DNA from 3 places in the Thioalkalivibrio sp. HL-Eb18 genome. Region 1 is predicted to be linked to each of the others. Evidence: predicted binding sites of a transcription regulator. Region 1 holds the regulator's gene; each other region holds the start of a gene.

Evidence for each region. The regulator sigma-54, encoded in region 1, starts transcription at its own class of promoters, with help from an activator protein. The targets are predictions, from matches to a motif close to TGGCANGNTNCNTGCTT.
Region 2: the regulator sigma-54 is predicted to act here: its motif matches at 2,053-2,069, upstream of F813_RS0111475 (nitrate regulatory protein).
Region 3: the regulator sigma-54 is predicted to act here: its motif matches at 2,237-2,253, upstream of pepA (flocculation-associated PEP-CTERM protein PepA).

The regions. Positions count from the first base shown of each region.
Region 1 covers NZ_KB822966.1:53,544-57,838, reverse strand. The annotation lists gene hprK (HPr(Ser) kinase/phosphatase) at 1-594, opposite strand, end outside; gene F813_RS0106825 (PTS sugar transporter subunit IIA) at 662-1,132, opposite strand; gene hpf (ribosome hibernation-promoting factor, HPF/YfiA family) at 1,137-1,475, opposite strand; gene F813_RS0106815 (RNA polymerase factor sigma-54) at 1,478-2,971, opposite strand; gene lptB (LPS export ABC transporter ATP-binding protein) at 3,045-3,773, opposite strand; gene lptA (lipopolysaccharide transport periplasmic protein LptA) at 3,824-4,295, opposite strand, start outside.
Region 2 covers NZ_KB822975.1:30,736-35,030, forward strand. The annotation lists gene F813_RS0111470 (CmpA/NrtA family ABC transporter substrate-binding protein) at 1-232, opposite strand, end outside; gene F813_RS0111475 (nitrate regulatory protein) at 696-2,018, opposite strand; gene F813_RS0111480 (DsrE family protein) at 2,148-2,504, opposite strand; gene F813_RS0111485 (hypothetical protein) at 2,596-2,838, opposite strand; gene F813_RS0111490 (TIGR04282 family arsenosugar biosynthesis glycosyltransferase) at 2,909-3,547, opposite strand; gene F813_RS0111495 (TIGR04283 family arsenosugar biosynthesis glycosyltransferase) at 3,540-4,244, opposite strand; gene F813_RS0111500 (TVP38/TMEM64 family protein) at 4,258-4,295, opposite strand, start outside.
Region 3 covers NZ_KB822962.1:26,593-30,887, reverse strand. The annotation lists gene F813_RS0102925 (PEP-CTERM/exosortase system-associated acyltransferase) at 1-315, shown strand, start outside; gene F813_RS0102920 (ThiF family adenylyltransferase) at 315-1,193, shown strand; gene pepA (flocculation-associated PEP-CTERM protein PepA) at 1,308-2,144, opposite strand; gene F813_RS0102910 (class I SAM-dependent methyltransferase) at 2,382-3,047, shown strand; gene prsT (XrtA/PEP-CTERM system TPR-repeat protein PrsT) at 3,122-4,295, opposite strand, start outside.

The sequences.
Region 1 (4,295 bases):
GGCGATACGGGCGAACTCCGGCGCATCGTCGGCAATCAGCCGGTGCCCGCGCGAGATCAGCTCCAGCGCCACCTCGCTCTTGCCGACGCTGGACGCCCCGCTAATCAGCACGCCGATCCCGAGGATCTCCATGAACACGCCATGGCGGACTTCGAAGTGGGCCAGCCGCTGCTGCAGGAAGTAGCGCAGCAGGGAGATAATCTCGTGGCTGCTGGTCGAGGAGCACAGGATCAGCGGCAGCTGCTCCTCGGGGACGTCCGGCATCTCCGAGAACGGACAGGTGTCCTCGGCGAAGATCACCGCGGTCGTGCCGGTGCGGGCCATCTCCAGGATCAACTGCTCGCGCTGTTCGTCGCTCAGCCGCGCGATATAGCGCGCCTCGAAATCACCGATGACCTGGATGCGGTTCGGCCGAATCAGGTTGAGGTGCCCGGCCAACGGCAGGTCGTCGCCATCACCGCCCACCAGGTTGCGGTCGGGGGCGACCTGCTCGCCGTGGACGTAGCGCAGGTCGAGGCGGTTGCCCATCGCCTGGATCAGGGATTCGACGGTGATGTCGCGCGCGATGCCGCCCTCTCCCAGTGCCTCGTTCATGCACGAGTCTCCGGCATCGCTGGCGCGGGGTGTCGTAATCGGGGAAGCGCTGCCGGGAGAGCCATGCTCAAGCGTCGCCGAAGGCCCGGGTCAGTTCACGCTCCAGGCCGTCGGCATCGCCGGCGCGGCGGAGCGCCGCAATATTGTCGGGCTGCGAGAGACCACGGGCCAGTTGCGCCAGGAGATCCAGGTGCGCACTGGTGGCCGCCTCGGGGACCAGCAGCGCGATCAGGATATCCACCGGCTCGTGATCCATGGCGTCGAAGTCGACCCCTTGGTCCAGCCGCAGGACCGCGACACGGGGGGCATCAAGCTCGGCCAGGCGCCCATGCGGGATGGCCACGCCATGCCCCAGACCAGTGGAGCCAAGCTTCTCGCGGGCAGACAGGGCCTCGAAGATGGCCCCGCTGGCCGGGCCGGCGGACTCCTCGCCGCCGACGGCCAGCAACTCGGCCAGGGTCTCGAGCGCCCGTTTCTGGCTGGAACACTCGGGCTCCAGCCGGATACGGTCGCGGGTGATCAGCTCGGCAATGGTCATTGCGTTACAGGGCCTGTTCGCGGTTGCGCTGGGCGCCCTCGGCGCGGTGATGGTCCTTGACCTTTTCCTTGTGCTTGATCAGCTGGCGATCCACCTTGTCGATCAGCCCATCGATCGCCGCATACATATCCTCGTGACTGGCTTCGGCGTGGATGTGATTGCCGCTGACCTGGAGATTGGCCTCCGCCTTGTTGTTCAGGTTCTGGTTTTTCTCGTGGGTCAGCACCACATGCACGTCGATCACTTTGTCGAAGTGGCGCTCCAGCTTGGCGAACTTTTCGTTCACGTAGTCGCGCAGGGCGTCGGTGATATCGACGTGATGGCCGGTCAGGTTGATCTGCATGGTCAGGCTCCTTTCTGCTTGGTTCCGCTGGGCATGCTCGCCATCTGCCGGCGTTCGCTGGAAGACGGTATGTGCATGGCCTCGCGGTACTTGGCCACGGTGCGTCGGGCCACATTAATGCCCCGATCCGACAGGATCTGGGCCAGTTTTGCATCACTCAGTGGCTTGTTCGGGGTCTCGCCACCAATCAATTCCCGAATCATGGCACGGATCGCGGTCGCCGAGCATTCGCCGCCGTCGGCCGTCCCGACATGACTGGAAAAGAAGTACTTGAACTCGAATACCCCACGCGGGGTGTGCATGTATTTCTGTGTGGTCACCCGCGAGATGGTCGACTCGTGCATCTCCAGGGCCTCGGCGATATCGCGCAGGATCAACGGCTGCATCGCGACCTCACCATGCTCCAGAAACCCCTGCTGGCGTTCGACGATGGCTTGGGCCACCCGCAGCAGGGTGTCGTTGCGGCTGTGCAGGCTCTTCAGGAACCAGCGCGCCTCCTGCAGCTGATCGCGCATAAACGCGCTGTCGCGGGCATCGGAGACCTGCCGCACCATGCCCGCATAGAGATCGTTGATGCGAATGCGCGGGGCAATCTCCGGATTCAGGTCCACACGCCAGCCATCGCGGTCATGGCGGACATAGACATCCGGCACGACGTATTCCGAAGTGGACTCGCTGATCTGGGCACCGGGCCGCGGGTTCAGGGTGCGGATCAAGTCCAGCGCCCGCGCCAGCTCGTCCGGGTCGCGTACCCCGGACTGGCGCTGCAGGGCCCGGTAGTCCCGCTTGGCCAGGCTCTCCATGCCGTTTTCCAGGATGGCTCGGGCCGCATCGCGTGCCGGGGCATCCGGCGCCAGATGGCGCAGCTGGATCTCCAGGCACTCGCGCAGGTCCCGCGCACCGACGCCCAGCGGGTCGCACTGCTGAATCCAGTGCAGCACCGCCTCGACCTCGTCGACCCCCACTGGTTCGTCCTCGCCCTGGCTGATCATCTCTGCCAGCGCCTCGAGGTCGCCGTCCAGATAGCCGTCCGGGCTGATCGCGTCGATCAGCGCCGCGCCGATGCGCTGGTCGCGTGGAGTCAGGTGGCTCAGATGCAGCTGCCAGAGCAGGTGATCCTGCAGCCCCTCGTCCTCGCCGTCGGAGGTATTCTCGAGCGGATCGCGATCATCCAGGCCGCGCGGGCTCGGGGCGGGCTCGTAGATGTCGTCCCAGCGGCTGTCGGTACTCAACTCCTCGGGGATCACGTCATCGCCGGCCGTGTCGGACTGCATGCGATCCCCGTCGACCCGTTCACCCCCTTCCTCCGGGCGCTCGGGCGGGGCCTCCTCGCCCTCGTCCTCCACCTGCTCGAGCATGGGGTTGCTTTCCAGCGCCTGCTGGATCTCCGCCTGCAACTCCAGCGTGGAAAGCTGCAGCAGGCGGATCGCCTGCTGCAGCTGCGGGGTCATCGTTAGCGTCTGCCCCAGCTGCAGATTGAGCCCGGGCTTCAGCATCGCGGTTTGAGGTCCATCGTGACCATTAAGATCATCTTAAAAGGACTCGTCGAGACATGCCCAAAGGAAGTACTCACAGCCGAAAGTTTTCGCCGAGATACACCCGGCGCACCTGGGGATCATCCAGCAGTTCCTGCGGGGTCCCCACGCTCAGGATGCGGCCCTCACTAAGAATATAGGCTCTGTCGCAGATTCCGAGGGTCTCGCGCACGTTGTGGTCGGAAATCAGCACGCCGATCCCGCGCTGGGCCAGATGCCCAATCACCGCCTGGATATCGCCCACGGAAATCGGGTCCACGCCGGCGAACGGCTCGTCCAGGCAGATAAAGCGCGGGTCACCGGCCAGTGCCCGCGCGATCTCGGCACGGCGGCGCTCGCCCCCGGACAGGGCAATCCCCGGGCTGTGGCGCACCGTCTCCAGCTGAAATTCCTCGATCAGGGCATCGCCGATGCGGCGACGTTCGTGGCGATCAAGCTCCGGCCGCAGCTCCAGCACCGCCTGCAGATTGTCCCACACGCTCAGCCGCCGGAAGATCGAGGCCTCCTGCGGCAGGTAGCCCAGCCCGGCCCGGGCCCGTGAATGGATCGGGGCCCGGGTGATGTCCCGGTCACCCAGCGTGATACGGCCGCGATTGGGCCGGATCAGGCCGACCAGGCTGTAGAAACAGGTGGTCTTGCCTGCGCCGTTCGGGCCCAGCAGGCCCACGACCTCCCCTGGTGCCAGATCAACGTCGACACGATCCAGCACCGTACGCTTGCCATAGCGCTTGGTCAGCTCGCGTCCGGTCAGATAGCCGGCCATCGGCGGGGGGTCGCCACCGGCCACTGCGGGCGCGCTGGTGTCGAGCTCGGTCATTCGTCGTCTTCGCGGGGCTGAATCGTGATGCGTACACGCTCGTCATCGGTCTCGCCACGCTCGGCCTCGATCACGTCCGTCTCCAGGTCGTAGACGATGCGCTTGCCGCGCGCCTCCTCGGCGGCCGTGACCACATGCGCCTGGTCGGTCAGGATCACCCGGTCCTCGTTCAGCAGGTAATCGATGCGCAGCGCGGTGGCGATGCGCATCTCGCCTGTTTCCGGGTCCGGGGATTCCAGCCGCGCGGGCTCGCCGTGGGCCTCCATCTCGTAGGGGCGCCGGTCACGACTGCGCACATAGACCTTGTCCGCCTCCAGCGTCATGTCCCCGCGGATCACCACCACATCGCCGGTATAGGTACCCAGGCCCCGGCGCTCGTCCATCTCCGCGTGATCCGCGGTAATCTCCACCGGCAGGGACTGTTGCTGGGCGATAACCGGCACGGCCAGCAACAGCAAGACACTGCTC
Region 2 (4,295 bases), on a different contig from region 1:
CGAAAAATCCCTTCTCCAGTGCGACGAACAGTGGCGCGGCATCGGTCAGGGCAATGAACCCCAGCTTCGCCTCGGTGGTCTCCGGCTTCCCGTTGCCGGCCTTCGCATAGCCCCAGGGCGCAGCCCCGGAAACGCCCAGCGCGGTCGCACCGATCCCGACGGCCATACCGCCCAGGAAACGACGGCGCGACAGGCCAGCGGTGTTCTTCGTGTCATGCGTGTGATCGGTCATTGCGGGTTCACTCCCCTTGTCAGCCAACTCATCCAAAAACGAAAAAAGGCGTCGCATCAGCCCGGCCGCTTGTGCAGCCGGGTGATGGACGCCTTTGTCCAGTCCCGTGGGAGGCCCGGTCATCGGGTCTCCCTGTTGTCAGGCGACGAACCGCCATTGGCTCGTCTTGCCGATACTCCTGCAGGAGGTGTGCCAATTAGCCGTTACTAATCGACCCCACGGGCCAGAATCGCCACGTGGCGCGGAAAATTCGGATAGTTTCGAAAACCGGGTCGAACGCTTGCGGGAAGCCCCAAGTCCGGAAGCCGACCCCTAAGGCACCAGCCTGGGGCGCACTTGCGGTGCACTTGACCTGCAATAGTGCGCCGCCAGGGGGCGACCTAACCCGCCGTAGGAGCCGCCTTGGCGGTGAAGCCCTTGCCCGCGCCGGACTTTGGCAGGGGCTTCGCCGCCAAGGCGGCTCCTACAGGCCCTTCGTCAGCAGGTCGGACATCGCAACGGTCGCTTCGGCAACCTCGGCCAGGCGCCGGTTCTGGTTCATCGCGGTCTGGCGCAGGAGCTTGTAGGCCTGATCCTCGCTGAGGCCGCGGTGCTGGATCAGCAGCGCCTTGGCGCGCTCGATGGTCTTGCGTTCGGCCAGGGCCTGGCGTGCCGCATGCAGTTCGTCCTCCACCGACTGCAGCCGGGTCGCCTGGCGCTGCACCAGGTCCATCACCGAGTGCCCGACGATCGGGACGTTGAGTACGGTCTCGCCCTCCTCCTGCGTGCTCTCCAGGCCCTCCGGCGCGCCGAAGAACACCGCATACGGGACACTGTCGCGCAGCTCCGACTCGGCGAGTTGCTCCACCCGGTCACGCACGGCACCCAGGTCCGCGCGATCCGCCGTGATACGTGCCGAACAGCGCTCGTTCAGGTGCATCTCCAGCAGGTCCTCGATCTCCTTCATCGCGTCGATGCGCGCGGTGGTGCAGGCAAACCAGGCCTCGGCGGGGGCCGGGTCTGGGCGGGGATCGCCCCGGGAATCGTCTTGGGTGCAGGCCTGACGGCGCAGGCGCTCGACCTCGGCCACGAAGCCCGCTCCCTGCAGTGCCTGCCAGGCCAAGCAGGCAGGCTCCGGAGCAAACTCGGAGAAGATCCGGAACGATCGCTCCTGCGTATCGATCCGGTGCAGCAGGGACTGGCGCAGTTCGCCATCAAACGCGCCCCCGCCAAAGCCGGCGGCCCCGATCGCGCGTTCCTGGCCCGCCAGTTCCTTGCCCTGCATGAAGTTCAGCAAAGCCACCAGGGCCCGCGAGACCTCCGGATCGGTGGCCGAATCAGCGGCCTCGAACACCACGGCCAGCAGCGACCGGATCAGCTCGCTGAAACCGCGCATCGCCTCCATCGGCGAGAGCGTCCGTTCGCTGACCTCCGCCCGCAGGCTGGGCAGACCCGACAGGCCATGCAGGGCCAGCGCCATCCGCCCCAGCAGGCGACTGCGAGCGTGGGCACAGGCCCCCGGCTCCAGCCAGCCATCGAGGTGTTGGCGAAACGCTCGTGCGGTGGTATCGGATTCGGCTCGGTACTGCGCCAGCTCGTCCGCATAGCGTTGGCCACCGGAGCCGATCCAGAGGCTGGAAGCGCCGCGTTCGCGCTGGAGCTGATGCACCAGCGCGCGGATGCGCCCGACCAGCTGTACGGCCTCCAGCAGGCGCTCCAGGCTCACGACCTCGCACTTGCGCGAGGCGACCAGGAAATCGCCAATGGCCTCTTCGAATGAAAAACTCGGGGATGTGTTCTGGGGCATGCTCGCCGTCCGCGGATGGTTCCGGGAACAAACCAAGCATGCGATGTGCCAGCTCGAGGGGCTGGCGGCCAGGGTGCGGGCAAATACGGGCGGGGGATCACATCCCCGCCCGCGGACCGGCCCGCTCGATCAGAAGCTCATGGAACGGTCGAAATCGGCAACGGCCTGGACGTACTGCCCCATCCCGGCCATCTCGGCGTTCGGCAGGAAATTGTGCTCGCCGACGTCGCGACCCTTGGAACAGGCCTCGCAGGCCCAAAACGGGACGCCTTCCTCGACCAGCGAATCCACGATGTCCTTCATCGCCGGCATGTTGTGGCCGACGATCTTGTCGTAGACATTGCGGTTGGCGATGTTCACGGCCTCGCCCTGCAGCCAGACGGTCACGTCATGGCCCTGCTGCTTGGCCACGTTCGCGGCGATCATGCCGAGGGTGGCGCGGGTCGGGTCGTCGGTACCGGCAGTGACAGAAACAATAAAGCGCATGGGACTCTCCTTGGTCACGTCAAAGTGGCAGGCACCGTAGCGACCCTAGCCGGGACCGTCGAGTTCCCACAAGCCTCAAGGAGACGCCGAGTCAGGAAGCGCCTTTCGACGCAATACTCATGCGGTAGAGCTTGAACGCCATCAGCAGCCAGGGGACGGCGTGCATGATCAGGTCGAAGATATCCAGCGGACGGATCAGCTCGCCCTGGAAGAGCCAGCGGATCTTCTCGACGATGTGCGGCTCGGGGACATACGGCGACAACCCGAGAGTGGCCACAAACAGAATGAACAACCACAACGGGGCACGGTCGACCCAGGCAACAAAGGCTTTCATGGCGCGCATCCTACCCGAAGCCTGACCCGGCTTGCGACTGCACCGGGACACGGCTCCAGGAGATCCGCTCTCAAGGCGTTGTTATGCCACGCAGGAGAGCTGGCGGACAGTGCGCCAGATCCTCCGGGCGATCGATGTCGGCTCGCGCTTCCAGCTCAGCCCAGACCAGGCCCTGCGACCGCGCCCGCTCGCGGGTCTGTTTCAGCACCCGGTCGCTGCCCCACTCGATGGCCTCGAACAGCCCGGGTACGGGTCGCGCGGTGGCCAGAAGCACGTAACCGCCATCCAGTGCCGGGACCAGTGCCACGTCCTGTCCTCCGGCCAAGGCTTCACGGGCAGCGATCAGGTCCTCGACACCCAGCGTCGGGGCATCGGAGCCCATCACCAGCGCCGGAAACGGACCCGCCTCCAGCGCATGACGCATGCGCGACCCCAGGTCGTCACCCACCTGCCTGCGCAGGGAACAGCCAAAGCGTTCGGCGCAACGCTTGAGGAACGGATGGTCGGGATCCGGACTGCACCACAGCTCCACATGGTCGGGTGCGACCTGACGGGCCACGTCCAGCGCGTGCTCCAGCAGGCGCTCGTGCAGCCGTGCGGCGCCCTCGGCACCCAGCGCGGGGATCAGCCGGGTCTTGGTCCGGCCCGGCTCGGGCGCGCGGGCAAAGACCAGCACCCGCAGCATATCCGACGGCCGACGGTCAGACATCGCCACGATACAGTCGCGCCAACCAGTCCGGGTTTGCACCCAGCCAGTAGGCCAGGCGCAACCGCCACATCAGCCAGATCGTGCGCCATGCGCCCTGCTGCTCCCAGCGCCGGGACGACGTCACCAACCACGTGCGCAGGCACGCTGGGCGCCCCACCGAGCGCTTCAACCGCCGCGAAAGCTCGATATCCTCCATCAGCGGCTGATCCGGCCAGCCGCCCACGGCATCGAACGCCGCGCGTGTAATGAAGATGCCCTGGTCCCCGGTCGCAATCCCGCTCAGACGCGAGCGCAGGTTCATCATTGCGGCGACCAGCCGGAATATCCCGCGACGACCCGACAGGCGGACATCGAAACGCCCCCAGGCACGATCGCCTCGGGACACGGCGTCGCGCAGGGCGTGCACCGCCACTCCGGCCCCGTCGGGAAACGTGGTGTCGGCATGCAGGAACCAGAACACCTCACCAAGGGCGCGCTCGGCACCCGTATTCATCTGCCGTGCCCGCCCCGGTGCACTGGGGAGCACGGTCACGCCACGTTGCTCCGCCTGCTGGACGGTCCCGTCCGTGCTTCCCCCATCGACCACGAACACCTCGCAGTCGAGGATCTCGCCCAGCGCATCCAGCAAGGACGGGAGGGATTCGGCCTCGTTCAGCGCCGGTACGATCACGGACAGGAAGGGCAACTCCCGCGACATGGTTGCGTGGGGTTCAGGCCAGCGACTGGACGGATTTCTGCCCCTGCCAGA
Region 3 (4,295 bases), on a different contig from region 1:
TTCCCGCTGCTGGCGCTGAGTCTGTTCATGAGCGCGGTCGCCATGATGGAGATCCAGGGCCGTTCGCATGCCTTCGCCATGATGGAGCCATCGCTGGCGCGCATCCTGCGGCGCCACGGCCTGAAGGTGAAACAGATCGGTACGCTTCAGAACTACCATGGCCGCCGCGCGCCATTTCATATTAGTCTGCTTACAGCCCTGTCCGGGATTCACCGGTCACCGTCGCTGAGCCAGCTGTATGCACACTCCTATGCCAATCTCTCCGACCCTCATCCCTCTGACTCTCTCTGGGACGCGATTGCCAGCGCGGCCTGATGCCTGAGTTCGACTATCACGCGGCGTTCCGGCGCACCCATGGTTGGGTGACCTGGCCGGAGCTGGAACGCCTGCGTGGCGCGCGGGTGGCGATCGCCGGTCTCGGCGGTGTGGGCGGGAGCCACCTGCTGACACTCGCCCGCCTGGGGGTGGGGCGCTTTCATATCGCGGATTTCGACTGCTTCGAGCTGCACAACATGAATCGCCAGGCGGGGGCGGGCATGTCGCGTCTGGGCCGGCCCAAGGTCGAGGTCCTGCGCGAGATGGCGCTGGACATCAATCCGGAGCTCGAGATCACGACGTTCCCGGAGGGTGTGTACCAGCACAATCTGGAGACCTTCCTGCAGGGTGTGGATCTCTACGTCGACGGGCTCGACTTCTTCGTGTTTCAGGCCCGTCGCGAGGTCTTCGCCGTGTGTGCAGAGCGAGGGATCCCGGCGATCACCGTGGCCCCGCTCGGCATGGGGGCGGCATTGCTCAACTTCCGCCCGGGTGGCGTGTCGTTCGATGACTACTTCGACCTGCGCGACGGGTTGCCCGACGAGGAGCTGGCGCTGCGTTTCATGATGGGCCTGGCCCCGTCGATGATGCAGATGGGCTACCTGGCCGATCCTGCCGCCGTCGACCTGAAGGCCCAGCATGGCCCGTCCACCGTGATGGCCTGCGAGCTGTGCGCCGGGGTCATGGGTACCGAGGCCCTGAAGATCCTGCTGCGGCGGGGTCGCGTCGTCTGGGCCCCGCACGGTGTTCACTTCGATGCCTACCGCCAGCGCCTCGTCCGCACCTGGCGCCCCGGTGGCAACCGCAACCCCCTGCAGCGTCTGCTCCTGGCCATCGGCCGCCGACGGCTCGCGCGCCTCCGGGCGAGTACGCAGTAATCGCGCTTCAGAGGAGGTGCCCACTCGGACACAAAAAAACCCCTCGTCCGAGGACGAGGGGCCGGGAGAGGCTTTCCACCCAGGGGGGAGCAGAAGGCCCAACCACAAGGGCTGCTAGGCAGCCAGGCCGGTCTCGCGGCGGCGGCGTCGCGTGGCGACGAAGCCGAGCAATACCAGCCCGGTTCCCAGCAGAAGCAGCATGGCCGGTTCCGGCACTTCCTGTCCGGACCAGCGGGCGTCGGCCGAGCCGACCACCTCAAAGGTGGTGCGCTGGTCGACTTCCTCGAAGCCTTCGATGAAGTCGAACTGTCCGGTCACACGTACATTCATGTAGAACGGATCCGGACTGGTGAAGAACTGCTTGCCTTCGTCGGACAGCATCCACTCGTTGAAGATCAGCGCGAAGCTGCCGATGTCGTCCGAATCGGGGTCGAAGGAACCTGCGCCCCGCTCGAAGATGTCGGACCAGCCGACGAGAATGTCGTCACCCGTGCCGCCCAGGGCCACTCCGTCGGCCGCATCGTTCGAGTTGAACCCGAAGGTGGTATTCAGGTCCGGGTCCAGATAGAGCGCGATCGAGCCGGTGGTGCCGGTGAACTCGCCCGTCATAGCGTCGTAATTCCCCGAGGACTCGAACACGGCATACAGACCGTAGAACAGGTCGCCATCGTCCCCGGTGGACCCCAGTCGGTTGCTGACGGATGTGCCGCCAAGGAAGTACTGACCCACGTTCCAGTAGGCCGCCGCGTCGAAGGAACCATCGGTATCGAGGGTCAGCAGCTCCTCATACCCGCCGGTAATACGGTCGACCTGACGTTCGCCCACTGCGATCGTCGAGAGATCGAGCTGCGAATCATCAATCGTAAAGACGCCGGCATGTGCGGTGCCCGCAAGCCCCAGGCTGGCCACTGCCAGTACCGCCCCCAGCGCTGTTTGCTTGAACCTTTCCATGTTGTAATCCTCCACCAGTTAGAATCAATGTGTTTGGGTTAACGCTTACTTCCACTTCAATTTGCTAGTCGTCCTGTCTTGCGAGTGAAGTAAAGCAGGCTGCGTGCCAAGCGCGATAACTATATGTTTTAAAATGGGTTTGCGTTTATTTTTCTTGGCCATGCAAAAGGGCCATGTAAAAAAAACGGACGGCGGGGATTGGGGGCTCGGCCGTTCTTTCCGTGAAGGAGATGCGACATGTCCAGGCGTGCCAAGACCCGCGACGAGATTGCCGAGGCCTACAAGTCACCACCGTGGTGGTACGACGCGCGGGGGTTTTTCATCCTGACCTTTGCCTACAACAGCACCCTGGGCGCCCAGATCCGGTTTTTCGGCGGCAACATGGGGGCCCGGCATCTGGAAATCGGCTGCGGTACGGGGACACTGCTGGAGATGGCGATCAAGTGGCGGCGCCGGCGCAAGCTGCCGGAGAGCGAAGTCGTCGGCGTGGATTACGCCGAATCCATGCTGGCGGGCGCGCGCCACCGCTTCGCAAAGGACGAGTACGTGACTGTCAAACACGCCGACGCCGCGGAGCTGCCGTTCGCCGATGGCGAGTTCGATACGGCCAACATCGCCAACTCGGTGCACTGCTTTCCGGATGTGGACGGCGCCATCCACGAGGCCTTTCGGGTGCTCAAGCCGGGGGGCACCCTGGCCGCAAACGTCCTGCTGTACCCGCGTACGCCGCAGCCACTGAAGGCGATTGCCGAACGTATCAACCGCTGGGGCATGCGCAAGGGCATCCTGCATACCCCGTACGAGGCCCGCGATATCCTGAGCCGCTTCACCAGCGCCGGATTTCAGGTGGTCGACTCCTCGATCTCGGGCAACTGCTACAACCTGCTGTTGAAGCGACCGTAATCGTCCTGGAGAAACGCTGAAGCCCACGTTCGCGTGGGCTTCAGCAGCCATTGCATCTTTCTCGCTTTTCGGGCCTATAACGACTCGCGCAACGACTGTGCCCGTTCGCGCTCCGGGAAGTCCTCGTGGGCCTCCAGTAGCTCCGTCAGCAGGGCGCGCGCCTGTTCGGTTTCGCCGCTGGCCTGATAGGCCTGCGCCAGATGGAACCCGATATCCGGTGCCTGCGGACTCATCCGGTAGGCCCGCTGCAGAGTCTCCAGGGCGCTCTCGGTGTCGCCGCCCTCCAGCAGTACCACGCCCAGGGTGTCGAGGATCGCGGGCTGATCCGGGGCCAGTTCGACGGCTCGCTGGGCGTACTCGCGGGCGCGCGGGTTGTCGATCTCGCGGGCCAGCCATGCCGCATTGTTCAGTGCAATGACATCGTTGGGCCGCTGTTCCAGCACGGTTTCGTAGGTTTCCAGAGCCTCGGCCTCGTGGCCGGCGTTGATCTGCGCCGAGCCGAGCAGGTGGCGCGAGGCCGCATCTTCGGGGTGCTCCTGCAGCCAGCCCTTCAGCGTCTCCAGGGCCGCCTCGGAATGGCCGGCGCGCTGCTGAGCCTGGTATTTTTCCACCAGCCAGTCGCGTCGGGACTCGCGCTCGAGTGCACGCTCGTAGCCTTCGATCGCTTTTTCGAGCTCGCCGGCTTGCGCGTCGAACCAGGCCTGCTGCGCGATCACCTGCGCTGCCTCCGGGGCGCGCTCCACGACGGGCTCGAAGACCTGACGCGCCTCATCGACCTCGCCGGCCAGACTCAGGTGGCGGGTCAGCACCATGCGTGCGCTCATATGGCTGGAGTCGATCGACAGCGTCTGGCGCAGGGCCGTGACCGCCTGCTCGGTCTCGCCCAGAGCGGCGAGATTGCGCGCCTGCCGGAAGCGCAGCTCCGCGGCATCCGGACGCAGTACGGCCAGGTGCCCAAGCGTCTGTGCCGCGCCCGCGAAGTCCCCCTCGCGCTCCTGCAGGTCGACCAGCAGGCCCAGCACTCGGGTGTCGTTGGGGTGATGTTCACGTGCTTTTTCCAGGGTGGATCGGGCGGCGGCGTGATCCTCCTGCTGGTTCTGGGCGCGTGCCAGCATCAGGTAGGGCTCGATCCGATCCGGGTGTGCCTCGATTGCGTCCTGCAGCCAGCGCTTGCCGGCCTCCATCTCGCCCTGCTGAAAGTGCAGTGTTGCCAGCCGAATCGCCGAGGTGGGATGCCCGGGGTCGCGT